3 regions of the Agromyces sp. NPDC058126 genome follow, and region 1 is predicted to be linked to each of the others. Evidence: predicted binding sites of a transcription regulator. Region 1 holds the regulator's gene; each other region holds the start of a gene.
The links. The regulator HrcA, encoded in region 1, represses chaperone genes, less so after heat shock. The targets are predictions, from matches to a motif close to TTNGCACTCGNNNNNNNCGAGTGCNAA.
Positions count from the first base shown of each region.

Region 2: groES (co-chaperone GroES) is a predicted target of HrcA. The motif match lies at 4,337-4,363, and genes of this name have one in related genera.
Region 3: groL (chaperonin GroEL) is a predicted target of HrcA. The motif match lies at 1,877-1,903, and genes of this name have one in related genera.

Region 1 covers NZ_JBHVTS010000003.1:125,330-135,613, forward strand. Annotated here, with positions in the region: gene ACFVTR_RS09570 (sensor histidine kinase) at 1-902, opposite strand, end outside; gene lepA (translation elongation factor 4) at 986-2,842, shown strand; gene ACFVTR_RS09580 (DUF1990 family protein) at 2,851-3,501, shown strand; gene hemW (radical SAM family heme chaperone HemW) at 3,504-4,730, shown strand; gene ACFVTR_RS09590 (DUF4870 domain-containing protein) at 4,727-5,107, opposite strand; gene ACFVTR_RS09595 (DUF4870 domain-containing protein) at 5,218-5,634, opposite strand; gene hrcA (heat-inducible transcriptional repressor HrcA) at 5,815-6,837, shown strand; gene dnaJ (molecular chaperone DnaJ) at 6,889-7,986, shown strand; gene ACFVTR_RS09610 (16S rRNA (uracil(1498)-N(3))-methyltransferase) at 8,000-8,734, shown strand; gene ACFVTR_RS09615 (HIT domain-containing protein) at 8,759-9,121, shown strand; gene ACFVTR_RS09620 (PhoH family protein) at 9,189-10,208, shown strand; gene ybeY (rRNA maturation RNase YbeY) at 10,205-10,284, shown strand, end outside.
Region 2 covers NZ_JBHVTS010000002.1:187,564-197,847, forward strand. Annotated here, with positions in the region: gene ACFVTR_RS06070 (ABC transporter ATP-binding protein) at 1-5, shown strand, start outside; gene ACFVTR_RS06075 (ABC transporter ATP-binding protein) at 1-765, shown strand, start outside; gene ACFVTR_RS06080 (ABC transporter substrate-binding protein) at 1,372-2,673, opposite strand; gene rarD (EamA family transporter RarD) at 2,893-3,843, opposite strand; gene groES (co-chaperone GroES) at 3,949-4,245, opposite strand; gene ACFVTR_RS06095 (SAM-dependent methyltransferase) at 4,450-5,637, shown strand; gene ACFVTR_RS06100 (DUF4190 domain-containing protein) at 5,687-6,313, opposite strand; gene ACFVTR_RS06105 (hypothetical protein) at 6,321-7,067, opposite strand; gene ACFVTR_RS06110 (DUF4190 domain-containing protein) at 7,104-7,505, opposite strand; gene tsaD (tRNA (adenosine(37)-N6)-threonylcarbamoyltransferase complex transferase subunit TsaD) at 7,642-8,697, opposite strand; gene rimI (ribosomal protein S18-alanine N-acetyltransferase) at 8,694-9,296, opposite strand; gene tsaB (tRNA (adenosine(37)-N6)-threonylcarbamoyltransferase complex dimerization subunit type 1 TsaB) at 9,293-9,928, opposite strand; gene tsaE (tRNA (adenosine(37)-N6)-threonylcarbamoyltransferase complex ATPase subunit type 1 TsaE) at 9,939-10,284, opposite strand, start outside.
Region 3 covers NZ_JBHVTS010000002.1:35,146-45,429, forward strand. Annotated here, with positions in the region: gene groL (chaperonin GroEL) at 214-1,833, opposite strand; gene ACFVTR_RS05435 (DUF3048 domain-containing protein) at 1,987-3,036, opposite strand; gene ACFVTR_RS05440 (cold-shock protein) at 3,141-3,344, opposite strand; gene ACFVTR_RS05445 (LytR C-terminal domain-containing protein) at 3,549-4,094, opposite strand; gene ACFVTR_RS05450 (DUF3263 domain-containing protein) at 4,123-4,419, opposite strand; gene msrB (peptide-methionine (R)-S-oxide reductase MsrB) at 4,622-5,023, shown strand; gene ACFVTR_RS05460 (nitroreductase family protein) at 5,025-5,573, shown strand; gene ACFVTR_RS05465 (DMT family transporter) at 5,557-6,630, opposite strand; tRNA gene ACFVTR_RS05470 (tRNA-Thr) at 6,632-6,704, opposite strand; gene ACFVTR_RS05475 (DsbA family protein) at 6,799-7,731, opposite strand; gene ACFVTR_RS05480 (ABC transporter ATP-binding protein) at 8,013-9,113, shown strand; gene ACFVTR_RS05485 (DUF4032 domain-containing protein) at 9,284-10,284, shown strand, end outside.

The DNA.
Region 1 (10,284 bases):
CTCGTCGCGAACTCGACGCGGGTGTCGGCGCCGGCCTGGCTCGCCTGCTCGTTCACGGCCTCGGTGAGGCGGCGGAGCGCGGCGGGGAGGGTCTGCTCGTCGAGCGAGGGCGGGGTGAGCTCGCGGATGAAGCGCCGCGCCTCGCCGAGGTTCTCGGCTGCGGTCTCGCGGGCGAGTCGGAGCTTCTCTGCGACGCGCTCGTCGTCGACGTCGCGCTCGGCCGCGTGCAGCAGCATCTGGATGCTCGAGAGTCCCTGCGCGACGGTGTCGTGGATCTCGCGGGCCAGTCGCTCGCGCTCGGCCAGTGTGCCGGCCTCGCGGCTCGCCGCCGCGAGCTCCTCGCGCGTCGCGATGAGGTCGAGGATGAGCGACTGGCGCTCCTGTGTCTCCTGCGACATGGCGCGGTAGCCGAGCCCGATGACGATCGCGACGCCCGCGCTGATCAGCGGCCCGAGGATCGAACCCACCTCGAACCCGAGATGGGTGGCCGTGCCCCACACCGAGAGCCCGAAGGTGATGACGACGAGCGGCACCGAGATCGGGGCGGCGAGCACGTGCAGCTCGAGGAAGAAGAGCGGGAAGGCGAGGAACGCCGCGTCGGGCGTGAGCGCCGACATGCCGACCCAGAGCGCCAGAAGCGACGCGAGCCACAGCACGCGCGCGAACGTCGGCAGGTGCCGGTGCGCGGTCGCGATGCCCGCGCCGTAGCAGGCGAGGAAGGCGACGGCGAGGATGGTGATGGGGACCTCGGCGGAGTCGTCGGCGAGCAGTGCCCGCACGATCACGAAGAGCGTGAGCCCGACGACCAGGAGGTGCAGCCCGAGCCGGAGCGCGACGAACACCGGCCGGAGCGCGGATCGCGCCACGGTCTCGTCGCCCGCAAGGGCAGTTGCAGCCGTCATCATGGTGCTTCGAGCGTAGTCTCGGGGCCCGCCGCGAGGCATCCGTCGAAAGTCTGAAGCGAAGTCATGGGAGAATCGTCTGGATGTCTCCGAGAGCTGTGAACCCGCCGGTGCCCGCCGCCACCGACCCTGCGTCGATCCGCAATTTCTGCATCATCGCGCATATCGACCACGGCAAGTCGACGCTCGCCGACCGCATGCTCCAGATCACGGGCATCGTCAGCGACCGCGACATGCGCGCGCAATACCTCGATCGCATGGACATCGAGCGTGAGCGCGGCATCACGATCAAGAGCCAGGCGGTGCGCATGCCTTGGCAGCAGGGCGACCGCGCGTACGCCCTCAACATGATCGACACCCCCGGCCACGTCGACTTCTCGTATGAGGTCTCGCGTTCGCTCGCCGCGTGCGAGGGCGCCATCCTCCTCGTCGACGCGGCGCAGGGCATCGAGGCTCAGACGCTCGCGAACCTCTACCTGGCGCTCGAGAACGATCTCGAGATCATCCCGGTGCTGAACAAGATCGACCTGCCGGCCGCCGACCCCGAGAAGTACGCGAAGGAGCTCGCCGACCTCATCGGCGGGTCGCCCGACGACGTGCTGAAGGTCTCGGGCAAGACGGGCGTCGGCGTCGAGGAGCTGCTCGACCGCGTCGTCGAGCGCATTCCGGCCCCGGTCGGCAACGCCGACGCGCCGCCCCGCGCGATGATCTTCGACTCCGTCTACGACAGCTACCGCGGCGTCGTCACCTACGTGCGAATGATCGACGGCCAGCTGAAGCCGCGCGAGCGCATCCAGATGATGTCGACGAAGGCGACCCACGAGATCCTCGAGATCGGCGTGAGCGCGCCCGAGCCGCAGCCGTCGAAGGGTCTCGGCGTCGGCGAGGTCGGCTACCTCATCACCGGCGTGAAGGACGTGCGCCAGTCGAAGGTCGGCGACACCGTCACCACGGCCGTGAAGCCCGCCACCGAAGCGCTGGCCGGCTACACCGAGCCGCTGCCGATGGTGTTCTCGGGCCTCTACCCGATCGACGGCAGCGACTACCCCGAGCTCCGCGAGGCACTCGACAAGCTGAAGCTCTCCGACGCGTCGCTCGTGTACGAGCCCGAGACCTCGGTGGCGCTCGGCTTCGGTTTCCGCTGCGGCTTCCTCGGCCTCCTCCACCTCGAGATCGTGACCGAGCGCCTCCAGCGCGAGTTCGGCCTCGACCTCATCGCGACGGCGCCGAGCGTCGTCTACGAGGTCACCACCGAAGACCGCAAGACCGTTACGGTGACGAACCCGAGCGAGTTCCCGACGGGCGCGAAGATCACCGAGGTGCGCGAGCCGGTCGTCAAGGCCGCCATCCTCGCCCCGAAGGACTACGTGGGCACCATCATGGAGCTCTGCCAGTCGCGCCGCGGCACGCTGCTCGGCATGGAGTACCTGGGTGAGGACCGCGTCGAGATCCGGTACAACATGCCCCTCGGCGAGATCGTGTTCGACTTCTTCGACCAGCTGAAGTCGAAGACCGCGGGGTACGCGAGCCTCGACTACGAGCCCACGGGCGACCAGGCCGCCGACCTCGTGAAGGTCGACATCCTGCTGCAGGGCGAGCAGGTCGACGCGTTCAGCGCGATCGTGCACCGCGACAAGGCCTACGCCTATGGGGTCCTCATGACCGGGCGCCTGCGCGAGCTCATCCCGCGCCAGCAGTTCGAGGTGCCGATCCAGGCCGCGATCGGCGCCCGCATCATCGCCCGCGAGTCGATCCGTGCGATGCGCAAGGACGTGCTCGCCAAGTGCTACGGCGGTGACATCAGCCGCAAGCGCAAGCTCCTTGAGAAGCAGAAGGAGGGCAAGAAGCGCATGAAGATGGTGGGCCGCGTCGAGGTTCCGCAGGAGGCGTTCATCGCTGCTCTCAGCGGCGACGTCGAGAAGAAGGACGCGAAGAAGTAGAGCTCCGGATGACCCGCAGAAGCACGTTCACCGACCAGTCCGTCACCTACGGCGCGATCGGCGCGACCCTCGACCCAGATTTCCTGCGCTACCCGCCGACGGGCCTCCGCCCCGCCGAGGATTCGGTGCGGCTCGGCTCGGGCCGTGAGCGGTTCGACCGTTCGGCCGAGGCGCTCATGACCTGGGGGGTGCAGCGCGGCGCCGGATTCACGGTCGCCGACGTCTCCGCGGGCACCGGCGCTCAGTACCCGGGCATCGTGTTCGACCCCGAGGGCTCGCCCCTCACCGACCAGCCCGCGCCGCGCACCGAAGATCGCTTCGGCGCCGACGGCACGGCGTACATCGCCGCGGGCATGACCGCGACGCTCGTGCGGCGTCGCCGCTTCGGCGCGGCGAAGATCCCCGTGCTCGTCGTCTACGTCATCGACGAGCCGAACCGCATCGGATTCGCGTACGGCACGACGTCGAACGGCGCCGAGACGGGCGAGGAGTCCTTCATCCTCGAGCACCGCGACGACGACACCGTGTGGCTGACGATCCGCTCGATCCTCGCCACCGCCGGCGGCGTGCGCACCGTGGTCGCGCCCTGGCGGCGCCGTCGTCGCCGCGAGCTCACCCGCGACGAGCTCCGGGCGCTCCACCCCGCGAGCGGCGCGTAGCCGTGGGCGCCGCGCTGCCGCTCGGCGAACCCGCACCGGCCGACGGCCTGCTGCCCGCCTCGGCCGCACTCGGCGCCGACGAGCGGGCGTTCGGCGTCTACGTGCACGTGCCGTTCTGCCGGGTGCGGTGCGGCTACTGCGACTTCAACACGTACACCTCCGACGAACTGCGCGGCGCGAAGCAGAGCGACTACGCCGGGCAGGCGATCGGCGAGATCCGGATGTCACGGGGCATGCTCGAGGCATCCGGACTGCCCGCCCGACCGGCGCAGACGGTCTTCTTCGGCGGTGGGACGCCGACCCTGCTGCCTGCCGGCGACCTCGTCGCCATGCTCGGCGCGGTGCGCGACGAGTTCGGGCTCGCGCCGGGTGCCGAGGTCACGACCGAGGCGAATCCCGACTCGGTCGGGCCCGACGACCTCGCCCGCCTCGCCGACGGCGGCTTCACCCGTGTCTCGTTCGGCATGCAGTCGGCCGTTCCGCACGTGCTCGCCGCGCTCGACCGCACGCACGACCCCGAGCGCGTGCCGCTCGTCGTCGGGTGGGCGCGCGACGCGGGCCTCGACGTCAGCCTTGACCTCATCTACGGCACGCCGGGGGAGTCGCTCGACGACTGGCGGCGCAGCGTCGAGCACGCGATCGCGCAGCGCCCCGACCACCTGAGCGCCTATGCGCTCATCGTCGAGGACGGCACGAAGCTCGCCAGGCAGATCCGCCGCGGCGAGCTCGCGACCCCCGACGACGACCTCGAGGCCGACATGTACGAGCTCGTCGACGAGCGCCTCGAAGCCGCCGGGTACGAGTGGTACGAGGTGAGCAACTGGGCGTCGAGCCCTGCGCAGCGCTCGCGCCACAACCTCGGCTACTGGCGGGGCGACGACTGGTGGGGCGTCGGTCCCGGCGCGCACAGCCACGTCGGCGGCGTGCGCTGGTGGAACGCGAAGCACCCCTCGGCGTACGCCGACCGCATCGCCGCGGGCGTGTCGCCGGCCGTCGGACGCGAGGTGCTCGACGCGCCGACCCGCGAGACCGAGCGGGTGCTGCTCAGGGCGCGCATCCGCGAGGGCCTCGAGATCTCGACGCTGCACACGGGCGGCCGGCACGCGGTCGCCGCGCTCATCGCCGACGGCCTCGTCGACGCCAAAGCCGCCCTCTCGGGTGTGCTGACGCTCACCAGGAGAGGGCGGCTGCTGGCCGACGCGGTCGTTCGGCAGTTGCTCGAGAGCTAGCTGACGAACTTGATCGCGAGCGGGTAGGTGTACGGCTCGCCCTTGTTCGCGGCGATCGCGGCGATGATGCAGAACACGATGTTGATGACCCACACGGCCGGGTAGAGCAGGAAGCCGATGAACACGAACATCAGCAGGCCGCTCACGACGTAGGCGATGAGGATCGTCAGCTGGAAGTTCAGGGCCGTCGCGGAGTGCCCGCGGATGAAGGGGCCCTTGTCCTTCAGGACGAGGTAGCCGATGAGCGCCGGCAGGAAGTTGAAGATCGCCCCGCCGATGTGGATGAGCGTCGCCCAGAGCTTCTCGTCGGAGGGGCTCAGCGGCTGGCTCTGCTGGTACGGGTTCGCCGGCGGGGGAGGCGGGGTGGCGTCGGACATGGGGTTCTCCTTGCTCGGGTCGCCCGAAGGCGAGACTTCGTCAACCGTCATGCTGGCACAGCAGAGCGCGCCGCGGGAAGAGCCCCGGCGGCGCGCTCGAAAGGTGCTGCTTACTTGATGAGGCGGATCGCGAAGGGGTAGCGGTAGTGGTTGCCGTCCTTCGCCTTGAGGAAGCCCTGGATCGAGAAGACGATGACGACGACCCAGAGGGCGAGGGGGAGGATCCAGCCGATCAGCGCCCAGAAGCCGAAGGTGATCGCGGTGAGGATCGAGTTCACGATGAGGATGGCGACGTACGCGATCGTGGCGGTGATCTGGAAGTTCAGCGCCTCCTTGGCCTCGGTGTTCGTGAACTGGCCGCGGTCCTTGAAGACCAGCCAGATGATGAGCGAGGGCAGGAACCCGATGATGCCGCCGAGGTGCGCGAAGGACGCCCACTGCAGGTCCTGCTCCTGGGTGAGGGGGCCGGCGGCTGCGGGCTGAGGCTGACTGTTGGGGTCGGGCTGCTGGGCGTTGGGCTCGGTCATGACGCGCCTTTCGGGCTTCGGTGATCTCGGGTTTCGGGAGGGGGTCGCGGTCGTGACGACTCGCGGGACATCCATACGGTAGCGCCGCGAACCGCCGCGGGCAACGGCCTCGTCGTCGGATGTCGCGATATGATTAGCAGTCAGACAGAACGAGTGCTAAGTCGTCGGAGGGAGCGGGGCATGGCCTCAGAACGCAGTCTCGCCGTGCTTCGGGCGATCGTGCAGGACTACGTCGCGTCGCGCGAGCCCGTCGGGTCGAAGACGATCGTCGAGCGGCACGCGTTCGGCGTCTCGGCGGCCACGATCCGCAACGACATGGCGCTCCTCGAGGAGGAGGAGCTGATCGCGGCCCCCCACACTTCCTCGGGTCGCATCCCCACCGACAAGGGCTACCGGGTCTTCGTCGACCAGCTCACCGAGGTGCGCCCCTTGAGCTCCGCGCAGCGGCAGGCCATCGAGACCTTCCTCGGCGAGTCGAGCGACCTCGACGAACTCCTCGCCCGCACCGTACGCCTCATCTCGCAGCTCACGAAGCAGCTCGCGGTCGTGCAGTACCCGAGCTTCGCGAGCGCACGGGTGCGCCACGTCGAGCTCGTCTCGCTCTCGCCGAACCGGGTGCTCTGCATCCTCATCGCCGATTCGGGCCAGGTCGAGCAGCGGCTCGCCGAGCTCGAGCAGCCCGTCGAGGAGGGCACGCTCGCCGAGCTGCGGCTGCGGCTGAACGAACTGGTCGCCGGCACCACCATGGCGGATGCCACGGCGTTGCTCTCGGGCGAGATCGACGCCGTCGACCCGCGCCACGCGGCGGTGCTGCACACGCTCGCCGCGACCCTCGCCGAGCAGGCTCGGGTGCAGCGCAGCGACCGGCTCGTCGTCGCGGGCGCGGCGAACCTCGTGCGCACCGAGCAGGACTTCGCCGGCTCGATCCTCGGCGTGATCGAGGCGATCGAGGAGCAGGTCGTTCTCTTGAAGCTCTTCGGCGAGATGTCCGGCGACGAGCACGCCGTCGCCGTGCGCATCGGGCGCGAGAACGCCTCCTTCGGGCTCGGCGAGACTTCGATCGTCTCGAGCGCCTTCGAGATCCCGGGCCGCGACATCTCGCGACTGGGCATCGTCGGCCCCACCCGCATGGACTACTCCAACAGCATGGCCGCCGTCCGCGCGGTCGCCCGCTACCTCTCCCGCACGCTCGGCGAGAGCTGACCTTCCGCCCGTCGCAAGACCGGCATCCGCAATCGAAAGGACAAGCCCTCCGTGGCCGACCACTACGAGGTCCTCGGCGTCTCGCGCGAAGCGACGCCCGACGAGATCAAGAAGGCGTACCGCCGACTGGCTCGCGAACTCCACCCCGACGTGAACCCCGGTGCCGAGGCATCCGAGCGGTTCAAGGAGGTGACGCACGCGTACGACGTGCTCTCCGACCCGAAGCAGCGCCAGCAGTACGACCTCGGCGACCAGGGCGGCTTCGGCGGCCAGGGCTTCGGCGGATTCGGCGACATCTTCGAGACCTTCTTCGGGGCCGGCCAACAGACCCGGGGGCCGCGGTCGCGGCGCGAGCGCGGTCAGGACGCCCTGATCCGTGTCGAGGTCGGTCTCGACGAGGTGATCTTCGGCACCCACCGCGACATCGAGGTCGACACGGCCGTGCGCTGCGAGACCTGCCAGGGGTCGTGCTGCCAGCCGGGCACCTCGCCCGTCACCTGCGACATCTGCCGGGGCAGCGGCCAGATCCAGCGCCAGGTGCGCTCGCTCCTCGGCAACGTGATGACCTCGAGCCCGTGCGGCACCTGCCGCGGCTACGGCACGATCATCGCGACGCCGTGCGTCACCTGCCAGGGGCAGGGTCGCGTGCGCGCCCGTCGCACCGTCCCCGTCGACATCCCCGCGGGCGTCGACACGGGTGTGCGGCTGCAGATGCCGGGCTCCGGCGAGGCCGGCCCCGCCGGCGGCGCGAACGGCGACCTCTACCTCGAGATCAAGGTCAAGAACCACGACGTGTTCAGCCGCAACGGCGACGACCTGCTCGCGACCCTCGAGGTCGCGATGACCGATGCGATCCTCGGCACGACCGCCACGATCCACGCGCTCGACGGCGACGTCGAGGTCGAGCTCAAGCCCGGAGTGCAGAGCGGCGAGGTCGTCACCGTGCGCGACCGCGGCGTGACGCGCCTCCGGGGCAACGGCCGCGGCGACCTCAAGGTCGGCGTCCAGGTGGTGACCCCGACGAAGCTGTCGTCGAAGGAACGCGACCTGATCTCGCAGTTCGCCGCCTCGAAGAAGTCGCCCGCTCCCGAGCTCACCCACTTCCAGCAGGGGCTCTTCGCCCGCCTGCGCGACCGGTTCCTCGGCTGAGCAGGGCCGCGCGATGAGCAGCCTCTACCTCGACGAGAGCCTCGACCTCGCGGCGCTCGCGCCGGGCGCCCAGCTCCGGCTCGCGGGCGACGAGGCGCGCCACGCGGTCACCGTCGCGCGGGTCCGAGCGGGCGAGCGCATCTCGATCGGCGACGGCCGCGGGGTCGTGGTGCGCGGTCAGGTGGTCGCGACCGAGTCGCGCGAGCTCACCCTGGTCGCCGACGAGGTGCTCGTCGAGGAACGCCCCGAGATCATGATCACACTCGTGCAGGCGCTCGCGAAGGGCGACCGCGACGAACTGGCAGTCCAGGCCGCGACCGAACTCGGCGTCGACGCCGTCATCCCGTGGGCGGCGGCGCGTTCCGTCTCCCGCTGGGAGGGGCCGAAGGCCGAGAAGGGCCGCGCCCGGTGGGCCAGCATCGTCCGCGAGGCCGTGAAGCAGTCGATCCGCTCGTGGTTGCCCGAGGTCGCCCCGGTCGCGACGACGGCGCAGCTTCCCGCGCGCCTCGACGGGGTTCGGATGCTGCTGCTCGAGCCGACCGCGGCGACGCCGCTCTCCGAGCTGCGCCCCGACGGCCGCGACCTCGCACTCGTCGTCGGCCCCGAGGGCGGCATCTCGCCCGACGAGCTCGCGAAGCTCACGGCGGCCGGTGCCGAGCCGGTGCGTCTCGGGGCCTTGGTGCTGCGCACCTCGACGGCGGGGCCGGCGGCGATCGCCGTGCTCAACGCCGCGCTCGGGCGGTGGTAGCCGATCGCTCGCTACGATGGGAAGATGACCGACTCGCCCGCTGAACCGACCGTCTTCGAACGCATCGTCGCGCGCGAGATCCCCGCCCGCATCGTGGCCGAGACCGACCGGGTCATCGCCTTCCACGACATCGCGCCGAAGGCGCCGGTGCATGTGGTCGTCACGACGAAGACGGCCGACTACCGCGACGTCGTGGGCCTCGCGGCCGGCGACCCCGCGCTGCTCGCCGAACTCGTCGCGGTCGCGCAGGGCGTCGCCGCCGAGCTCGGCGACGGCGAGTTCCGCCTCGTGTTCAACACCGGGGCATCCGCGGGCCAGACCGTCTTCCACGTGCACGCGCACGTCCTCGCCGGCGCCCTCGAGGAGGACACGCTTGCCGGAGCCTGAATCGATCGATCCCGACGCGCCCGAGGCGGGCGCCGACGAGGAGCGCCTCAGCATCGACGGCGTGGCGATGGTGCGGCTGCTCGGCCCGCAGGATCGACTGCTCACGACCGTGCAGCGCGAGTACCCGGGGGTCGAGGTGCACGTCCGCGGCAACGAGATCTCGATCCGTGGCGAACTCGAGCAGCGGAGAAAGGTGCGCCGGCTCATCGAAGAGCTGCTCGAGCTCGTGCGCCACGACCAGGACCCGACCCCGACCGAAGTGAGGAGCTCCGCCCGCATGCTCGACGCCGATCCCGACGCGAAGCCGTCAGAACTGCTCGGCCAGGTCATCGTCTCGAGCCGGGGCAAGACCATCCGGCCGAAGACCGAGGGCCAGCGCGCCTACGTCGACGCCATCGACGAGCACACGATCGTGTTCGGCATCGGCCCCGCCGGCACGGGCAAGACCTACCTCGCGATGGCGAAGGCCGTGCAGGCGCTGCAGCGCAAGGAGGTCAGCCGGATCATCCTGACCCGCCCCGCCGTCGAGGCGGGGGAGCGGCTGGGCTTCCTGCCGGGCACCCTGACCGACAAGATCGATCCCTACCTGCGCCCGCTCTACGACGCGCTGAACGAGATGATGGACCCCGAGCTCGTGCCGAAGCTGCTCGCCTCGGGCACGGTCGAGGTCGCACCGCTCGCCTACATGCGCGGCCGCACCCTCAACGACTCGTTCGTCGTGCTCGACGAGGCGCAGAACACGACGCCCGAGCAGATGAAGATGTTCCTCACCCGGCTCGGGTTCGGCTCGAAGATGGTCGTCACCGGCGACGTCACCCAGGTCGACCTGCCGGGCGGCGCCTCGGGGCTCCGACTCGTCACGCGCATCCTCGATCGCATCGACGACATCCACTTCGCCCGCCTGACGAGCGACGACGTCGTGCGGCACACCCTCGTCGGCCGCATCGTCGACGCCTACACCGAGTTCGACCAGCGGCAGCAGGCCCAGCGCTACGAACGCGCCGAGGCCCGCGAGTTCGCGAACCGCGCCGAACGGCGCGGACATGCGGGTCCCCGCGACCACTTGCCGAGAAGGGGCACGTCTTGAGCATCGAGATCAACAACGAATCCGCGATCGAGGTCGACGAGGCCGCGATCCAGCGGCTCGCGGTCTACGCGCTCGA
Region 2 (10,284 bases), on a different contig from region 1:
AGTAGCCCTGCCCCGTCGCTCGCAGAGCCGCCCGCCGGCGAGCTCGTCGTCGAGGTGCGCGACGTCACCGCCGGGTACCTGCCGGGCGTGAACATCCTCAACAAGTGCTCGCTCACGGCCGCGCAAGGCGAGCTCATCGGCATCATCGGCCCGAACGGCGCCGGCAAGTCGACCCTGCTGAAGTCGATCTTCGGACTCGTGAAGGTCCGCGAAGGCGGCATCTTCCTGCACGGCGAGGAGATCACGAACCTGAAGGCGAACAAGCTCGTCGCCCAGGGCGTCGGCTTCGTACCGCAGACGAACAACGTGTTCCCCTCGCTCACCATTCAGGAGAACCTCGAGATGGGGATCTTCCTGAAACCGAAGGGCCTGAAGGAGCGTCTCGAGTTCGTCACCGAGATCTTCCCCGAGCTCGGCAAGCGCCTCGGTCAGCGGGCCGGCTCGCTGTCGGGCGGTGAACGGCAGATGGTCGCCATGTCGCGCGCGCTCATGATGGGGCCGCACGTGCTGCTCCTCGACGAGCCGAGCGCAGGTCTCTCCCCCGTCCGACAGGACGAGGCCTTCCTCCGGGTGAAGGAGATCAACCGCGCAGGCGTGACGACCATCATGGTCGAGCAGAACGCCCGCCGCTGCCTGCAGATCTGCGACCGCGGCTACGTGCTCGATCAGGGTCGCGACGCCTACACGGGCACCGGCCGCGAGCTGCTCAACGACCCGAAGGTCATCGGCCTCTACCTCGGCACCCTCGGGCAGGACGAGGAGTAGCCGCAGGCGAACGGCGAAGGGGCGGATGCTGCGGCATCCGCCCCTTCGTCGTTCGTGGAGCGGGCGGCCCGTCAAGCACACGCCCACCCCGCGCCCGCGCCCTCGCCCACGCCCGCGCCCGACGAGTCAGGCTCGGGCTCACGGGCTTGCTCGGTCCCGCTGTGGCGCGCGGGGCCGTTCGGGTGAGGGTTCGGCCCGCCCCGGCTGCTGCTCGGGCCTGCGGGGCGCTCCGGACCGTTCGACCGCCGGCACTCGCACTGCGCACTCCGCCCGGTCTCTCGCGGCGCTGAAGGGCGGCGCAGCGCGCGGACACCGGGCGAGGGGGTGTCCTGCATCCCGTCGCGTCGTCGGCACCGCTGCACGCATCGCCCACGTTGCCGAACCCGTGCCCCGTCGCGACAACTCCCCCCGGGAGCCCACAAGCGGCCTCCGACAGCCAGGGCGGGCGCGCGGGTTGCGGAGGAAGCCCGGAGCCTCGGGTCGGGTCAGCGTCCCCCGTCGGGCGCACCCGGCCCGGCCCACGTGAAACCCCTCGGGGACTCCCCCGCGCACAGGAAAGGGCCCCGGCCGAAGCCGGGGCCCTTCACTTCACCTTCGTGCGTTGGATCAGCCGTCGCCGATGCGCTCGTAGGTGTTGTCGTCGAGGTACTGGAAGATACCGATCGTCGCCTCGGTGGGGTCGCCGTTCTCGTCGAACGTGATCGGGCCCGACGGTCCGTCGTAGTCGATCTGCTGTCCCTCGGCGAGGAGCGCGATGCCGTCCTCGTACGTCGTGACCTTCTCGCCGTCACCGGTACCGCCCGAGACCTGCTGGAGGTACTTGGCGATCTCGGCACCGTCGGTGCTGTTGGCCGCGTAGGCCGCGAGCGCGAGCAGCACGACGGCGTCGTACGACTCGGCTGCGTAGCTGTAGTCGGTCAGGTCGGGGTCGACGCCGAGCAGACGGTCGGTGAAGTCACCGAGGGTGCCCGTGTCGAGACCCGGCAGCGTGCCCTTCGAGCCGGCCACGAGGCCCGGTGCGAAGTCGGCGCTGTAGTCGGACAGGTTGCCGTCGACGAAGTAGAGCTGGTCGCCGGGGTAACCCGAGCCGACGAGGGCCGGCGTGATGATCTTGGCCTGGTCGAACGTGATCAGTGCGATCGCGTCGGGGTTGGCCGCCGTGACCTCGGCGATCTGCGCGTCGAAGCTCGAGTCGCCCTCGTTGAAGAGCGCCTCGGCGACGACCTCGCCACCGGCCGCCTCGAAGGCGTCCTTGGTGAACTGCGCGAGACCGGTGCCGTACGAGTCGTTCAGCACGATGAGGCCGAGCGTCGCGTTGCCGTCCTCGGCGATCAGGTTGCCGAGCACCTCGCCCTGCAGCACATCGGACGGAGCCGTGCGCCAGTACAGGCCGTTGTCGTTGTAGTCGGTGAAGTCGGCCGAGGTGTTCGCGGGCGAGAACTGGATGACGCCCGCCGCCACGATCTGGTCGATGACGGTCTTCGAGACACCCGACGACGCGGCGCCGATGATGGCCGAGACATCCTGCGAGAGGAGGTCGGTCACCGAGACGGTCGCGGTGTCGGTCGTGGTGTCGCCCGAGTCGCGGAAGACGACCTCGACGGCGAGACCCGAGTCCGCCGCGTTGACGTCGTCGGCACCGAGCTGGACACCCGCCTCTTCGGGCGGGCCGAGGAATGCGAGCGCACCACTCTGCGGCAGGATCGTTCCGAGCTTGAGCGCGAGGTCGCGCTCGCCCTCGGCGATGGGCAGGGCGTCACCGGCGTCCGTGGCCGGTTCGGATTCGGCAGGGGCCGGGGCACCCGTGCTGCACGCAGTGAGGAGGAGGGCACTGACGCCGGCGATGGCGACACCCGTCCAGGCTGCGCGAGCCGAGCGCGAGGCCGTGGCCTTCGCGAAAACGCTCATGTTGCTCCTTGGGACTGAAGGAATTGGTACACAATGCAGCGCCGTGGTGACGCCGTTGTCTGACAGTATTCCGGGGCATCCGCGGAAACAAGTCACCCCGGTCACAACCCGGTAACACCCGCCCGGATTGTTACCTGACCGACATCCTTCGGCGGTTCTGCGCACGAAATCAGCGTCATTCGACGTCATCATGCGCGGATTCCGCAGGGCGGACGACGCTCAGACCGGCTCGGAGACGACCCGTTTCGACGCGCGCCGCGCTCCCCGGATCAGGTCGACCGTCAGCACGGCGAGGGCCGCCCACACGAGCGCGAAGCCGACCCATCGCTCGGGCGGCATCGGCTCGCCGAGCAGCACCACGCCGACGAGGAACTGGATGAACGGGGCGAAGTACTGGATGAAGCCCATGTAGATGAGGGGCAGTCGGCGCGACGCCGCCGCGAACAGCAGCAGGGGAACGGCCGTGACGGCGCCGGCGCCGAGCAGCAGCACGGTGTGCCAGGTGCCTTCGGTGCCCATCGTGAGCCCGGTGGTCGCGGCGACCCACCAGAGCTGCACCGCGGCGAGGGGGGCGAGCCACAGGGTCTCGAGGGTCAGTCCCGAGACGGCGTCGACGCGCGGGCCGACGCGCTTCTTGATGAGCCCGTAGAAGCCGAACGAGAACGCGAGCAGGAGCGCGATCCAGGGGAACTGCCCGTGGCCGACGGCGAGCACGACCACCGCGACGATGCTGATGCCGACCGCGACCCACTGCGTCGTGTTCAACCGCTCGCGCAGCACGAGCACCCCGAGGAACACGGTCACGATCGGGTTGATGAAGTACCCGAGCGAGGCCTCGACGACCTGCTCCGAGACCGCCGCGTAGACGTAGGTCTGCCAGTTGACGAAGATGAGGGCGCCCGCGGCCCCCATCGTGAACAGCACTCGCCGGTCGCGGAGCAGGGCGAAGAACGCACCCCACCCGCGCGTCACCGTGATGAGCAGCGCGCAGAAGACCAGCGAGAGCAGGATGCGCCACGCGACGATCTCGAGTGAGCCCGTCGGCGCGAGCGCGATGAAGTAGATGGGGAGGAAGCCCCAGAGCAGGTAGGAGGAGATCGCGTACCCGAGCCCCGGCCTGCTGATGCCCTGGTGCGTCGGCGCATGAGGGGTCTCAGGGCGGGGATTCACCGATACAGACTACGCCCGCGCGGGTCGATGGCCAACGCGGCGGCTGCGGAGACGCAGAACGGCCCGGATGCTCAGCATCCGGGCCGTTCCGAAGGTTCGGTTCGCTCAGCGAACGACGACCGCGAGCACGTCGCGGGCCGAGAGGACGAGGAAGTCCTCGCCGCCGAACTTGACCTCGGTGCCGCCGTACTTCGAGTAGATCACCTTGTCGCCGACGGCGACGTCGAGCGGGACGCGGTTGCCGTTGTCGTCGATGCGGCCGGGGCCGACCGCCACGACCTCGCCCTCCTGGGGCTTCTCCTTGGCGGTGTCGGGGATCACGAGGCCCGACGCGGTGGTCTGCTCGGCCTCGACCTGCTTGATGACGATGCGATCCTCGAGCGGCTTGATGGAAACCGACACGGTTGCCCCTATCTCTCTGATGAAGAAACTGTCTTGCGAAGACTGATTAGCAGCCTCTGAGTGAGAGTGCTAAGCCGAGTCTAGGCGCGTTTTGGCACTCGTGCAACGTGAGTGCCAGTCCGTTCACGCGCGGCGAACACGGCGGCCGGATGCCCCGCGCCGTCGCCGCTCGGCGGCCGCGCGCCGCGGTGCTAGCGTGGCCGGGTGGAACGCTCCGAGCTCGTCGAACTCCTCTCGCCCGAGGGGCTGCGGCTCCTCGACGGCCTGCCCGAATGGGACTCGAAGGCCGACATCGTGAAGACGGTCGCCGCGCTCCGCCGCCAGGGGCATCCTGCGTCGCTGGTCGCCACCGTGCTCAGCCAGGCGAAGCTCCGCGCGAAGGCCGCCGCGAAGTTCGGCCCGTTCGCCGCCCGCATGCTGTTCACGGAGGCGGGGCTCGAGCAGGCGACGCGCCTGCAGGTCGCCGCCCTCCACGCCGGCCGCTTCTCACGGGCGGGCGTGCGGCACGTCGCCGACCTCGGCTGCGGCATCGGCGGAGACGCCCTGGCCATGGCCGCGATCGACCTCGAGGTCACCGCCGCCGACGCCGACGAGGTCACCGCCGCGATCGCGGCGTACAACCTCACTCCGTTCCCGCACGCCCGCGTGCTGCACGAGCGCGCCGAGGAGGTCGCACTCGGCGGCATCGGCGGCGTCTGGCTCGATCCGGCGCGACGCACCACCACCGGCGGCACGACGACGCGCATCGCCGACGCCTCGGCGTACTCGCCGAGCCTCGACTTCGCGTTCGGGCTCGCCGACCGGCTGCCGGTGGGCGTGAAGCTCGGGCCGGGCACCGACCGCGACGTGATCCCCGCGGGCGCGGAGGCGCAGTGGGTCTCCGTCGACGGCGACGTGGTCGAACTCGGCGTCTGGCTCGGCGCGCTCGCGCGCCCGGGCGTCGGCCGTTCGGCGCTCGTCATCCGCGGCGAGCTCGCGCACGAGCTCACGGCGACGGCCGACTCCCCCGACGCCCCCGACGGCCCGCTCGGCGACTACCTCTACGAGCCCGACGGGGCGGTCATCCGGGCACGGCTCATCGGCGATCTCGCCCGGGCGAACGGAGCCTGGATGCTGAGCCCCGGCATCGCCTACCTCACGGCCGACACGGCGTTCGACTCACCGTTCGCCCGTGGGTTCCGGGTGCTCGAGCGCCTGCCCGCCGACGAGCGCGGGCTGCGGCAGGCGCTGCAGGCGCGCAGCGTCGGCACGCTCGAGATCAAGAAGCGCGGCGTCGACGTCGACCCCGCCGCGCTGCGGACGCGCCTGAAGCTGAAGGGGTCGGAGCGGGCGACGATCGTGCTCACGCGCGAGCAGGGGCGCCACGTGACGCTGCTCGTCGAACGGATCTGACCGCCGCTCGTACGGGCCGGAGTCGGCGGCCGAAGGTGCTGCAGCCGCGTCAGGCCGGCAGCGCGCCGAACACGATCGCGTAGTAGCCGATCCAGAGCGCCGAGAACACGAGTCCGCCGAGCCCCGTTCCGATGCCGATGAACGCGAGCGTCCGCCCGTGCTCCTCGCGGCGCAGGCCGAGCACGCCGAACACGATGGCCGCGATCGAGAGCGGCAGCATCCAGCCGACGAACAGCGACGCCGTCGCACCGATGATGCCCGTGACCGCGGCGACCCAGCTGTACGCGCGGCTCTGCTGCTGCGCCTCGACGACCTCGCTCTGGTCGTACTCGGGCCGATGCACCACGAGCAGCTGGCCGGTCGAGATGCGCCGGAGCTGCCCGGTGTCGACGGGCACGTCGAACTCGCGCACGACCGGGTCGGCGCGGAGCGTCGGCTCGGCGGGGCGGTAGGGCGCGAGCGGGTCGTCGAGCGGGGTCTCGACCTCGGTCGGCGGCACGAACGTCGGTCGCTCGTCGCCCTCCCGCCCGGTCGGATCGGCGAGTTCGCCGTCGGGCCGGGACGACGCGGACGGCGGGCCCGCGGACTCGGATGGAGCTCCATTGACGGGGGGCTCCGCCCCAGAACGGCGGTCGGGGGCCTCGCCCTCGGGCGAGACCCCCGCACGGTCGGTCATGTCACCCTCAGTAGATGTCGTAGTCGCCGTAGGGGACGCTCGCGAAGAGCACGCTCCAGAGCACGATCGACAGCAGGCCGATGGCGATCCCGACGAAGCCGGTGATGATGCCGGTCAGCCACATGCCCTTCGCGGCAGGCTCCTTGCGCTTGCCGATGAAGCCGAGCACCACGGCCGCGGCCGGGATGAACAGCTGCATGATGCCGCCGACGAAGGGGATCCACACGACGGCGAATCCGCCCACGATGCCGAGCACGCCCGCGATGAGCGAGATGAGGCTGAACACCGGGGTCGGCTTGCTCGGTGCGGTGCCGTACGCACCGTACCCGGGCTGACCGTACGCGGGCTGCGCCGGCGCACCGTAACCGGGCTGAGCGGGAGCACCGTAACCGGGCTGAGCGGGAGCACCGTATGCGGGCGGCGGAGGCGGCGTCGCAGCACCGTAGCTCGGCGGCGCCGCGGGTGCCGGAGCGCCGTAGGCGGGCGGAGCGGGCGGAGCCGGCGGTGCGGGCGGAGCCGGCGGTGCGGTCGGCGGCTCGGGTGCAGCCGGCGGCTCGGGCACCGAAGGCACCTCGGGGCCGGTCGCGGCCGCATCCACCGGGACGACCGGCTCGGGTGCACCGGGCACCTGGGGCTCGGGCGCGTCGGGAACGACGGGCTCGGGCGCGTCGGGCACCGTGGGCTCGGGCGCGTCGGGCACCGTGGGCTCGACCGGCTCGCCGGGGAGCTCGTCGGGGTTCTTCGGATCACTCATCGGTGCTCCTCTGCTTGATGCGGGTGTCGACCCGGCTCAGTAGGTGGTGATGTCGGGGTTCGAGGCCACGAACGCGAAGGCGGCGATCCACAGGATGACCGCGATGATCCCGGCGACGAGGCCCACGTAGCCGATGATGAGTCCGGCGATCGCGAGGCCGCGGCCCTGCTCACCGGTCTTCTTGATCTGGCTGAGCGCGATGTGACCCGTGATGATCGCGACGAGCGACACGAAGAACGCCGAGACGAGCGAGACGATCGCGAGCACGTTGGTCTTGGACGGGGCGGGGGCGCCGTAGGCAGGAGCGGCGTAGGCGGGGGCGGCCGGAGCGGCCGGCGGCGTGCCGTACGCGGGAGCGGCGGGAGGCGTCGCGGGAGCGGCCGGGGGCACGGGCGGGACGGCGCCGGCGGGCTGCTCGGGAAGGTTCGGGTCGGTCACGGTGGTTCCCCTCGATGCTGTGTGTACGCGTCCCTCGGGATGAGGGTGCGCTCCGGGCGCGAACGATCGCCGCCGCTCCCCGGTGATTTCGTCCCCACACTATCGCGCGAGGGCCCGCCTGCACAGGATTCTTGCGTCAGGCGACCTGGATGTCGGTCACCGGCAGCGTGGAGTCGGCGCCGAAGCCGAGTTCGGACGGGGCATGACCGGCCATGACGAGCTGGGCGCCGAGCGCCGCGATCATCGCGCCGTTGTCGGTGCAGAGCGAGAGCGGAGGGATGCGCAGCGCGATGCCCGCGGCCGCCGCCCGCTCGGCGGCCACCTCGCGCAGGCGCGCGTTCGCGATGACCCCGCCGCCGAGGAGGAGGCGCGGTACGCCGAGTTCGGTGCACGCGTCGATCGCCTTCGCGACGAGCACGTCGACGACGGCCTCGCGGAAGCTCGCGGCGACATCCGCGACCGGCACGGGCTCGCCCGCGGCCTCGCGCTGCTCGACCCAGCGGGCGACCGCGGTCTTCAGCCCCGAGAAGCTGAAGTCGTAGCGGTGCGCCACGAGGTCCTTCGGGCGGGTGAGCCCCCGCGGGAAGCGGATCGCCTTCGGATCGCCGCCCACCGCGGCGCGGTCGATCTCGGGACCGCCCGGGTAGGGCAGACCGAGCACGCGTGCGACCTTGTCGAAGGCCTCGCCCGCGGCGTCGTCGATGGTCTCGCCGAGCAGCTCGACGTCCGAGACGAGGTCGCGCACGAGCAGGAGGGAGGTGTGCCCGCCCGAGACGAGCAGCGCCACCGTCGGGGTCTCGAGCGGGTCGGCCGCGTCGAGGAGGTCGGCGCCGACGTGCCCGACGAGGTGGTTCACCGCGTAGATGGGGACGCCCTGCGAGAGGGCGAGCGCCTTCGCGGCCCCGACGCCGACCATCAGCGCGCCGGCGAGGCCCGGACCGCTCGTGACGGCGACCGCATCGATCTCGTCGAGCGTGACGGATGCCTCGGCGAGCGCCGCACGGATCGTCGGCCCCATGGCCTCGAGGTGCGCACGCGCCGCGACCTCGGGGACGACGCCGCCGTAGCGTGCGTGCTCGTCCATCGAGGAGGCGATCGTGTTCGCGAGCAGGGTCGTGCCGCGGACGATGCCGACCCCGGTCTCGTCGCAGGAGGTCTCGATCCCGAGGATGAGCGGCTCGCGGGTGTTCATCGTGAGGCCCCTCGGATCGTCGTGCCGTCGACGCCGCCCGCCGGTCGCGTGACGGCCGGCGGCACTGCGAGCTGCATCATGATCGCGTCGACGCCGTGCCGGTAGTACCCGCGACGCACTCCGATCTCGACGAAGCCGAGCGACTCGTACAGCGCACGGGCGATCTGGTTGTCGGCCCGCACCTCGAGGAAGAGCTGGGCGATGCCCCGGCGCCGGGACTCGGTGATGAGCGCGTGCATGAGCCCGCGGCCGAGGCCGATCCCGCGCGCGGCGGGGTCGACGGCGATGGTCTGGATGTCGCCCTGGTCGCTGCCCGAAGGCGCCAGCAGGCCGGCGTAGCCGAGCAGCGGCGGCCACGCGGCATCCGCCGCGTCGTGCTCGAGGTCGGAGGAGACGTCGTCGCCCGCCGCGGGCTCGTCGGCCGGCGCCTGCCGCGAGGCGAGCTCGTCGTCGACCGCGACGAGGTAGTACCCGTGGGGGCTCTCGAGCTCCCGGCGCATCGCGTCCTCGGGCCAGGCGTCGTCGGTGAACGTCGCGCGCTCGAGCCGCATGATCGCCTCGAGGTCGGTGAGCCGGGCCCGGCGCATGAACACGCTCACTGCAGCACCCGCTTTCCGGCGGAGGGCGTGACGTCGGGCGCGCGGAGGTAGAGGGGTGCGTCGTCGATGAGCGGCAGGCGACCGGCCGCGAAGGCGAGTTCGGCGACGAGGCCGACGGCGCCGGCCGAGACGACGGTCGCCTCGAATCGGATGCCTCGTGCCTCGGGCAGCGCGTCGCGCGGAGCGAGCGCGGGACCGCTCGCCCGCACCGGGAGCCCCGCCTCGTCGAGCCCGTCGTACTCGGAGACCGCGAATTCCCGGCGCCGCGCGTCGGTGACGACCTGGAGCGGGCCGGTCTCGCCCGAGGTGTACCGCGACCACGCGATCGCGTCGTGGCTCGGGACGGGCACGAAAGGACGGGCGATGCCGAGGGCGAAGGCGTGCGCCGCGGCGATGCCGACCCGGAGGCCCGTGAACGGCCCCGGGCCCATGCCGCCGGCGACGCCCGAGAGCCGGTCGGGAGCGATGCCGGCCCCGTCGAGCGCGTCGCGGATGAAGCCACCGATCACCTCGGCGTGGCGCATGGTGTCGTCGGTGCCGGTCTCGGCGAGGATGCGCAGTTCGCCGCTCGCGGCGTCGCGATCGACGATCGCGACACTCGTGCCCGTCGAGGTGTCGATCGCGAGGAGCATGGGGACAAGCCTACGCCGAGACGGCGTACGGGGTGCCCGCCCACCGGGGACCGAAGCCGCGCACGGTGACGGTGCGCGGCTCGTCGGCGTCGAGCTCCTCGTCGCCGTCGGACGCGCCGTCGGCCTCGTCGACCGACTCGCCTCGAGCCTCGCTCGCACCGGTGGGTCGCTCGATCACGATCTCGAGCCGCGAGTCGCTGAGCTCCTCGACGAGGCCGGCGCCCCACTCGACGACGACGACCGAGCGGGCGACGTCGAGATCGAGGTCGTCGACGAGCGCCGCGTCGCCGAGCCGATAGGCGTCGACGTGGATGAGCGGCGGGCCTCCGCCGAGGTTCGGGTGCGTGCGGGCGATG
Region 3 (10,284 bases), on a different contig from region 1:
CTCGCCGACCCTCGACGTGCACGCCTCGCCGATCGGCGCGAGCGGGTCGTTTGCCCGCACCGAGCTGTTCCCGGTGCGGCTGCGCTGAGCCCGTCGCGGGCCTCGGCGGCCGCAGCGAACCGCGGGCCTCCGCCGACCGCACGCAGGCCGCGCACGACGAAGGGCGCCTCCCTGAGGAGACGCCCTTCGTGCGATCGCGTGTCGCGGACCTGCTTAGAAGTCCATGCCACCCGTGGGGTCGCCGGCCGGAACCGGGTTCTTCTCGGGCTTGTCGGCGACGACGGCCTCGGTGGTGAGGAAGAGGCCGGCGATCGAAGCCGCGTTGAGCAGCGCCGAGCGGGTGACCTTCACCGGGTCGTTGATGCCCGCAGCGAGCATGTCGACGTACTCGCCGGTCGCGGCGTTGAGGCCCTGGCCGACCGGGAGGTTGCGCACGCGGTCGACCACGACGCCCGGCTCGAGGCCGGCGTTGAGGGCGATCTGCTTGAGCGGGGCGTCGATCGCGACGCGCACGATGTTCGCACCGGTCGCCTCGTCGCCCGAGACCTCGAGCTTCTCGAAGGCGGTCTTGCCGGCCTGGATGAGCGCGACGCCACCACCGGCGACGATGCCCTCCTCGACGGCGGCCTTCGCGTTGCGGACCGCGTCTTCGATGCGGTGCTTGCGCTCCTTGAGCTCGACCTCGGTGGCCGCACCCGCCTTGATGACGGCGACGCCGCCGGCGAGCTTGGCGAGGCGCTCCTGGAGCTTCTCGCGGTCGTAGTCGGAGTCGGTGTTGTCGATCTCCTTGCGGATCTGCGCGACGCGGCCGGCGATGGCCTCCTCGTCACCGGCACCCTCGACGATGGTCGTCTCGTCCTTGGTGATGATGACCTTGCGGGCCTGGCCGAGCAGGTCGAGGGTGACGTTCTCGAGCTTGAGGCCGACCTCCTCGGAGATGACCTGGCCGCCGGTGAGGATCGCGATGTCCTGGAGCTGCGCCTTGCGACGGTCGCCGAAGCCGGGAGCCTTGACGGCGACCGACTTGAAGATGCCGCGGATCTTGTTGACGATCAGGGTCGCGAGCGCCTCGCCGTCGACGTCCTCGGCGATGATGAGCAGCTGCTTGCCGGTCTGGATCACCTTGTCGACGATGGGCAGCAGGTCCTTGATGTTCGAGACCTTGCTGTTGACGATCAGGATGTAGGGGTCCTCGAAGACCGCCTCCTGGCGCTCGGGGTCGGTGACGAAGTACGCCGACAGGTAGCCCTTGTCGAAGCGCATGCCCTCGGTGAGCTCGAGCTCGGTGCCGAAGGTGTTCGACTCCTCGACGGTGACGACGCCCTCCTTGCCGACCTTGTCGATCGCCTCGGCGATGAGCGCACCGATCTGCTCGTCGGCGGCCGAGATCGACGCCGTGGCGGCGATCTCTTCCTTCGTCTCGACGTCCTTCGCGTTCGCGAGGAGCTCGGCCTCGACGGCCTGGACGGCCTTCTCGATGCCGCGCTTCAGCGAGATGGGGTCGGCGCCTGCGGCGACGTTGCGGAGGCCCTCGCGCACGAGCGCCTGGGCGAGCACGACCGAGGTGGTGGTGCCGTCGCCGGCGACGTCGTCGGTCTTCTTGGCGACCTCCTTGACGAGCTCGGCGCCGATCTTCTCGTACGGGTCGTCGAGCTCGATCTCCTTGGCGATCGACACGCCGTCGTTCGTGATCGTGGGGGCGCCCCACTTCTTCTCGAGCACGACGTTGCGACCGCGCGGGCCGAGGGTCACCTTGACGGCGTCGGCGAGCGTGTTGAGGCCACGCTCGAGGCCGCGGCGGGCCTCCTCATCGAAAGCAATGATCTTTGCCATGTGTGTTTCTCGCCCCTTCTCGGACGTCTTCAAAGATTCGTGATTAGCACTCAAATCACGTGAGTGCTAAGACGATTCTGGCACTCGACCGCCACGAGTGCAAGCGAGCCCGGCGCCCTCGGTGCACGCCGAGCGCGAACAACGCGGGGCCCGTCACGGGGCGAACGAGGCGCTGCCGCTCTCCGGCAGGAGTTCGATCCACGTGTTGCCGGGCGCGAGCCGCAGCGGTGAGCCGTCGTCGGCCGTGAGCACGATCGGCGAGGCCGCGGCGTCCTTCGACCAGGTGCCGTGCGCCGTGCGGCCGCCGACCGACACCCAGGCCTCCCCCGACCCGATGAGCACGGTCTTCGGCACCTCGCCGTAGCGCCAGTCGATGCCGACCTCGAGCGTCACGACGTTCGTCGCGCGCACCCGTGCGCCCCCGGCCTCGAGGTCCGCGGTCCCCTCCTGCGAGCGCAGCCACGAGGACGAACCGGCGTCCCAGTCCCACGACGGCGATCGCCCCTCGGAGAAGACGAGGGCGATGCGCGAGGTCGGCGCGGCGGCGAAGGCCGGATCGGCGAGCGGGTCGGCCGTGCCGTACTCGAACAGCACGGGCGGCGGTTCGAGCTTCGCGTTGCGCGCCATCGTCTCGGTGGCGTCGAGGATCACGTCGTGCGGGCCCGGCCGCTCGTCGGCCCGGGAGTACAGCCCTGTCTCGTCGAGGTCGAAGACGACGTTGACGAGCGGGGTCGCCATCATCATCGCGACGAACTGGTCCTGACCGCCCGAGTACGCGATGACGCCGCCGAGCGGGGAGGCGATGTCGGGATCCATCGGGCGGATGGAGCGCACCGGCCCGATCGCGTCAGGCATGTCGGAGTGCCAGACCGCGAGGTAGCGGGTGAGGCCGCCCTCCACGAGTTCCTCGAAGACGAGGTCGGTCCGGTTCAGCGCGATCTGCGGTCGCGCATCTTCATGGTTGTCGATCTTGGCGGCGAGCGAAGGATGCTGCGGCGCGTCCGGGTCAGTCGGCGTGCCCCGGAGCGGGGAGTACGCCACGGCGAACGGCTGCGAGCTCCCGACCGGCCGGGGCTCCACGGTCGGCGTGGGGGTCGGCTCGGGCGGCGCCTGCTGGCAGCCCACGACGAGCACTGCCGCGACGGCGACGACGGCGAGGGCGGCCCCTCGTCGCCGAAAGGTCGCTCGGACCCCCGTGGCCATGGCCACATGCTAGCGAGGCGCGGGGAGCGTCGGCCTCCGTTCCTCCCCGGACACGCCGAACGCACCGTCGGAGGGGCGACGGCGCGTTCGGAATACGTGTGCGCTCAGGCGGGACGAACGGCCTCGGCCTGCGGTCCCTTCGACCCCGTGCCGACCTCGAAGACGACCTGCTGGCCCTCTTCGAGCACCTTGTACCCGGCCATGTCGATGGCGGAGTAGTGGACGAAGACGTCCTGGCCGTCCCCGTCGACGGTGATGAACCCGTATCCCTTTTCAGCGTTGAACCACTTGACGGTTCCGTTCGCCATTCGTTGCTCCCATGTTGCGGTGTGTGGATCAGCACCTGCCTGTCGCCTGTACCGGGTCGCCCTCGACGCGGGCGAACGAGGCACCTGAGGTGCCGGACGTGCACACGGGCTCGGGCGACCAACTCCAGATAGTCACACCGCGCCGTCCGGACGCAAGGGGGTGCGCGTCACGAATGGTCGCAGAATGGCAACGATTCGCCCGGCTCAGCCGGCCGTGGCCTCCGCGTAGTCCGAACCGAGCACGAGCACGAGCGGCGTGCCCGTCTCGGCGAAGCTCTCGGAGAGGCGCACGTCGGCCTCGGGCAGCAGCGTCGCGACGCCGCGCGCGGCACCCTCCAGGTCGGGAGTCGCGTAGTAGACGACCGTCTCCGTGAGGTCGCTCGCACTCGCGTTGGCCGTGGCGTCGACCGGCACACCGCCGGCGGTGAGCGCCTCGGTGGCCTTGGCCGCGAGCCCGGCGGTCGTGGTGCCGTTCAGCACGGTCACCTTCACCTCGGGCGCGATCGTCGGCTCCGCGGTCGCGGTCGGCGTCGGCGTCGAAGCCGGGTCGGGCCCGCTCGCGGCGTTCAGCCGGTCGTTGAAGATCATGACGCCCGCGATGCCGACCCCGGCGAGCACCACGGTCGCGAGCGCGGCCCAGCCGAATCGGATCCATCGCGCCCCGCGGCGGGCGGGCGCGCGATGGGCGCCGACGCGGTCGATGCCGTGCGGGATCGTGTCGAAGCGATCGCGAGGGAACTTCTGCGCCATGTGATCCAGATTCGGGTCGGGGCCGGGCTCAGTCGAGCGGTCGGCCGAGGGGAATCGAACGGCTGGAGCGTGCCGCCCGACGCGCCGAACGCATCCGCTGCAGTCGCTTGACGAGCATCGGATCGTGGCGGAGCGCCGCCGGCGAGTCGATGAGCTCGCCGAGAATCCGATAGTAGCGGGCGGCGGAGATGTCGAACTCGTCGCGGATCGCCTCGGCCTTGCGGGCGGGCTGCTGCCACGCGCGCGCCTCGAAGGCGAGCACGCGGAGCTGGCGGTCGTCGAGGCCGACGGCAGCCGGTCGGTCGGGCACGCGCTCCGCGCTCATCCGTTCCTCCCGTCGCGGCGGTCGACGCACCGCCTGCAGCACATACTAGGGAACGCCCGCCGAGAGTGCGCCGAGTGATCGCGGCGTGTGCCGTCGGCCGGAACAGACCGCCGCTCCGCGGTGTTGCATCCGTTGCGGCCGCACCCGTCCGGCCGAGCTGAGACGATTGAACCCGTCGACCGCACCCCGAGAGGAGCACCCCATGTCCTACCCCGTGAACAAGAGCGATGCCGAGTGGCGAGCCGAGCTGGGCGACGACCAGTACTCGGTGCTCCGCGAGGCGGCGACCGAGCGCCCCTGGACGGGCGAGCTGCTCGACGAGGAGCGCGCCGGCGTCTACAACTGCGCCGCGTGCAAGGCCGAGCTCTTCAAGAGCGGCACGAAGTTCGACTCGGGCTGCGGCTGGCCGAGCTTCTTCGAGTCGGTGCGCCCTGAGGCGGTCGAGCTCATCGAGGACCGGACGCTCGGCATGGTCCGCACCGAGGTCCGCTGCGCGAACTGCGGCTCGCACCTCGGCCATGTCTTCCCCGACGGGTTCGGCACCCCCACGGGCGACCGGTACTGCATGAACTCGCTCGCCCTCGGCTTCACGCCCGAGTCCTGAGGTGGCGTCGGTTCGCGAAGCGGCGCTCGCCCGGCGTTCGGCGCCGAAGGTGACGGATGCCGCGCCCGACGACGCCGAGCTCCTCGAGCTGCTCGGCGTCGCCGAGCGGGTCGCCGACCACGCCGCCCTCCGGCCGTGGCGCACGATCGCGCTCCGCGGCGCCGCTCGCGAGCGGCTCGGCTCAGCCCTCGTGGCTGCGTCGGGCTTCGAGGGCCACGCGGCCGAGATGCTCGCAGCCAAGCCCCTCCGGGCGCCGCTGGTGCTCGCGCTCGTGCTCTCGCCGCGATTCCACCCGAAGGCGCCCGAATGGGAGCAGCTCGCCGCCGCCGCCGGCGTCGGTCACCTCCTGAGCCTGCTCCTCGACGAGGCCGGCTGGGGCGTCATGTGGCGCACGGGGCCGTTCACGAGGCATCCGGCCGTCGCCGAGATGCACGAGCTCGGCCCGGGCGAGCAGCTGCTCGGCTGGCTGTACGTCGGCGGGCGACCCGACGGCGGGCGCCCCGGGCGCCCGTCGGAGCGTCCGGCGCCGCGGTTCAGTTCGATCGACTGACCGCGGCATCCTCGCCCTCGCCGGGCTCGTCCGCGCGGTGCCGGTGGCGCGACCACCGGATCGACGCGACCGCGACCGCGATGACGGCGAGCACGGTACCGCCGATCGTGGCGGCGTCGACCGGCCGGCCGGTGGGCAGCAGCAGGTCGAGGGCGAGCGCCCCGGCGAGCTGACCGGCGACGCCGCAGAGGGCGAGCATCAGCACGCCGATGACGCGCACGACGAGCGCCTGCCCGGCGATGAAGATGCAGCCGATCGCACCGCCGAGGTAGAGCCAGGGCTCAGCCGGCAGCCGCTCGGGCCATCCCGCGATCGCCGCGTGCCCGAGCATGACGACCACGAGCGCGACGGTGCCGACGAGGAAGTTGCCGAACGCCGCGGTGAGCGCGCTGCCCGCCTCGGCCTTCACCCGCCCGTTGACGGCCTGCTGCCAGCCGACGCCGAGTCCGGCGACGAACGGGAACAGCATCACGAGCAGCGGCACGTCGTGCGCGAGCTGCGCCGACACGGCCCAGCCGATCGCGACGAGTGCGAGCAGCGCACCGAGCACGCGCATCGGGGTGAGCGGGCGCCGACCGCCGGGGCCGAGTCCGATCAGGTCGAACACGATGCCGCCGATGGTCTGGCCCGCCACGATCGCGACCGTGAACATGGCCACGCCGAGCACGCCGGCCGAGAGCCCCTGGGTGACGACGAACCAGGCGCCGGCGAGCCCGCCGAGCACCATCCACCACGCGAGGCGCCCGGCACGGAGGCCGGCGAGGACCCGCCCAATGCCCTCCCGGCCCGGGCGCCACACCGTGAGCGCGACCGTCAGGATGACGAGTCCCGTGCCGAACGAGATCGCCGCCGCCGTGTAGGGGTCGTCGAGCTCGGCGGCGAGCTGGCCGTTGATGCGCGACTGGACCGCGGTGCCCGCGCCGAACACGATCGCGAGCACGACCGCGATCCAGAGCGGCATGCGGGTGCGTTCGACATGCGGATGGACGTGCGCATGTCGGTGGGCGGGGCTGTGCGGTTCGGCGTTCGACGGTGCGCCGGCGATGTCTTCGGTCAAGAGCCGGCTACGGGACTCGAACCCGTAACCACCGCTTTACAAGAGCGGTGCGCTACCAATTGCGCCAAGCCGGCAGAGGGCGGAGGCCCCGTCGGATCATCCTACCCGGGCGGCACCGACGACGAAGGCCCGGCGCGAACGCCGGGCCTTCGTCGGGATGAGTCGCGACTACGACGCGGGCGTCGGGGTGGGGGTCGGGGTCGGCGTGGAGTTCGACTCCGAGAAGGCCTCGCCCGTGGCCTGCAGCACGAACGACTGGAACTCGGCCGGGTCGGTGAGCGAACCCACGTACTGCTTGCCGTTCACGAGCACGGTCGGGGTGCCCTTGATCGACTCGAGGTCGGAGTTCGGCACGGGCTGCGTGAGCGCCCGCTCGGTCGCGTTGTTCACCCAGCCGAAGAACTCCTTCGAGTCCATGCAGCTCTCGATCGTGCCGACCGACGATGCACCGGCCTCCTTCACGAAGCCCTTGATCTCGTCGTTCGTGAGACCGGTCGATCCCTCCTCGGGCTGGTTCGCGAAGAGCAGCGCGTTGAAGTCGAAGAACGACTCGGGCGAGGTGTCGGCCACGCACGCCGCGGCGTTCGCCGCACGCAGCGAGTATTGGGTGCCCGCCGACTTGTTCGTGAGGATCGCGAGGGGGTGCGTCTCGAGGGTGGCCGCGCCCTGCTCGACCATCGTGCGGATCGTCTCGCCGTTCGTCGTCTCGAACTGGCCGCAGAAGGGGCACAGGTAGTCGACGTAGACGACGATGTTCGCGACCGTGCCGCTGTCGTCCTGCTCGGTGGGGATCGGGTCGGCGTCGGCGGGGAGCGACTTCGTCTCGACCGGGGTGACGACGCCGTCGACTCCGGTGAGCAGGATGCCGTTGCTGGCCATGTTGGCGGGGCCGGGGCCCGCGGGCTTCATGTTCTGCACGACGACGCCGATGACCAGGCCGATCACGAGGATGACGGCGACGGTCACGCCGCCGACCAGCAGGAACTTGTTTCGGCGCTCACGCTTCTTCTGCGCTTCGCGCAGCTCCCTGGCCTTCTCGCGCGCGGCTTCGCGCTGCTGGTTACGGGTGGGGCGTGGCTGGTTCGATCCGCCGTTGCTCATCGATGGTCACTCCGGTCGCTGTGTGGGCGCGCGCGAGTGCAGGCGCACGCAATGACGATAGTAGGGAGGATGGCTGTGAATCACCCAAACGGCCACTGAACGCGCCCTCCACCTCCACCGGGCCGCAGCTGAGGATGCCTCGGGGTCGGCGCCGGGGCATCCACCCCACTGGTCGGGAGCCCCCTTCGCGCGTGCGATACTGAGGAGGCGTCGATGTCGACGCGCTTCCATTCACTACGGATCGTCCGGCACGTACCTGCCGGTGAAGGAGAGAAAGCACCATGGCGTCAGTCACGTTCGACAAGGCCACCCGCCTGTACCCGGGCGGCACCCGCCCCGCGGTCGACCAGCTCGACCTCGAGATCGCCGACGGCGAGTTCCTCGTGCTCGTCGGCCCGTCGGGTTGCGGCAAGTCCACGTCGCTCCGCATGCTCGCGGGCCTCGAAGAGGTCAACGACGGCAACATCTTCATCGGCGACCGCAACGTCACCGACGTGCCCCCGAAGGACCGCGACATCGCGATGGTCTTCCAGAACTACGCGCTGTACCCGCACATGACGGTCGCCGAGAACATGGGCTTCGCGCTCAAGATCGCCGGCGTCGGCAAGGAGGAGCGCGCCGCGCGCGTCCTCGAGGCCGCCAAGCTCCTCGACCTCGAGCCCTACCTCTCGCGCAAGCCGAAGGCCCTCTCGGGCGGTCAGCGCCAGCGCGTCGCCATGGGCCGCGCCATCGTGCGCCAGCCCCAGGTCTTCCTCATGGACGAGCCGCTCTCGAACCTCGACGCGAAGCTCCGCGTGCAGACCCGCACGCAGATCGCCTCGCTGCAGCGCCGCCTCGGCGTCACCACCGTCTACGTCACGCACGACCAGACCGAGGCGCTCACCATGGGCGACCGCATCGCCGTGCTGAAGGACGGCCTGCTCCAGCAGGTCGGCACCCCGCGCGACCTTTACGAGAAGCCGCAGAACGTGTTCGTCGCCGGCTTCATCGGCTCGCCCGCGATGAACTTGTTCCACGCCGACCTCGTCGAGTCGGGCGTCAAGTTCGGCTCGGCCGTCGTGCCGGTCGACCGCGACGTCCTCGCCGAGGCCACCAGCGCGGTCGCCACCATCGGCGTCCGCCCTGAAGACATCGTCGTCTCGTCGACCCCGGGCGAGGGCCTCGAGGTCGACGTCGACCTCGTCGAGGAGCTCGGCGCCGACGGCTACCTCTACGGCCACTCGACCGTCGAGGGCAAGCGCACCGACATCGTCGCCCGCGTCGACGGCCGCGCGCACCCGAACGCCGGCGAGAAGGTGTACCTCACCGCGACGCCGAACCACGTGCACCTCTTCGACGCCGAGTCGGGCGAGCGCCTCGGCAACAAGGCCGTCGTCAGCTGACCTCGCGCCTCATGACGACCGATGCCGGTCGGGCGGTTCGCCCGGCCGGCATCGTCGTCCTCCGAGGGCGCCCACGGGGCATCCGCACGTCTGGAAGGATCGACCCATGAGCGGTTCACTCTCCATCACCTCGCTTCGATGCTGCCCGACCCGGCTACGCTGAGACGACGATGAGCGGATCACTTTCCATCACTTCGGCGATGGCCGACCCGGCCCTCCTCGACCTGCCGTGGCACCTTCCGCTCGAGTCGTGGCCGAGCGACACGATCGCCGCCCTCCCGAAGGGCATCTCCCGCCACCTCGTGCGCTTCGCGCACCTCGGCGGGCACGTCGTCGCCATCAAGGAGACGACCGCCGAGATGGCGAAGGGCGAGTACGAGATGCTGCGGACGCTGCAGCGCCTCGAGATCCCCTGCGTCGACCCCGTCGCCGTCATCACGAACCGCAGCGACGACGAGGGCGACGAGCTGAAGCCCGTGCTCGTCACCCGGCACCTGCGATTCTCGCTCCCGTACCGCGCCCTCTTCTCGCAGACGCTGCGGCCCGACACCGCGACCCGCCTCGTCGACGCGCTCGCGGTGCTGCTCGTGCGCCTGCACATCGTCGGCTTCTTCTGGGGCGACGTGTCGCTCTCGAACACGCTGTTCCGCCGCGACGCGGGCGCCTTCGCCGCCTACCTCGTCGACGCCGAGACCGGCAAGCTCTACGAGGGCGGCCTCTCGAACGGGCAGCGCGAGAACGACCTCGAGATCGCCCGCGTGAACATCGCCGGCGAGCTCCTCGACCTCGAGGCCGGCGGCAAGGTCGCCGACGAGCTCGACCCCGTGCGCATCTCGAACGGCATCGTCGAGGCGTACCGCAGCCTCTGGACCGAGCTCACCGGCTCCGAGTCGTTCTCCTCGGCCGAGCGCTGGCGCATCAACGAGCGCGTCAACCGCCTCAACGAACTCGGCTTCGACATCGAGGAGCTCGCGATCAAGACGGATGCCTCGGGCACGACCGTGCGGATCCAGCCGAAGGTCGTCGACGCGGGGCACCACCAGCGCCGGCTCCTCCGCCTCACCGGCATCGATGCGGGCGAGAACCAGGCCCGGCGCCTGCTCAACGACCTCGACTCGTACCGCGCCGCCTACGGCAAGGGCGAGCTCGACGAGGAGATGGTGGCGCACGA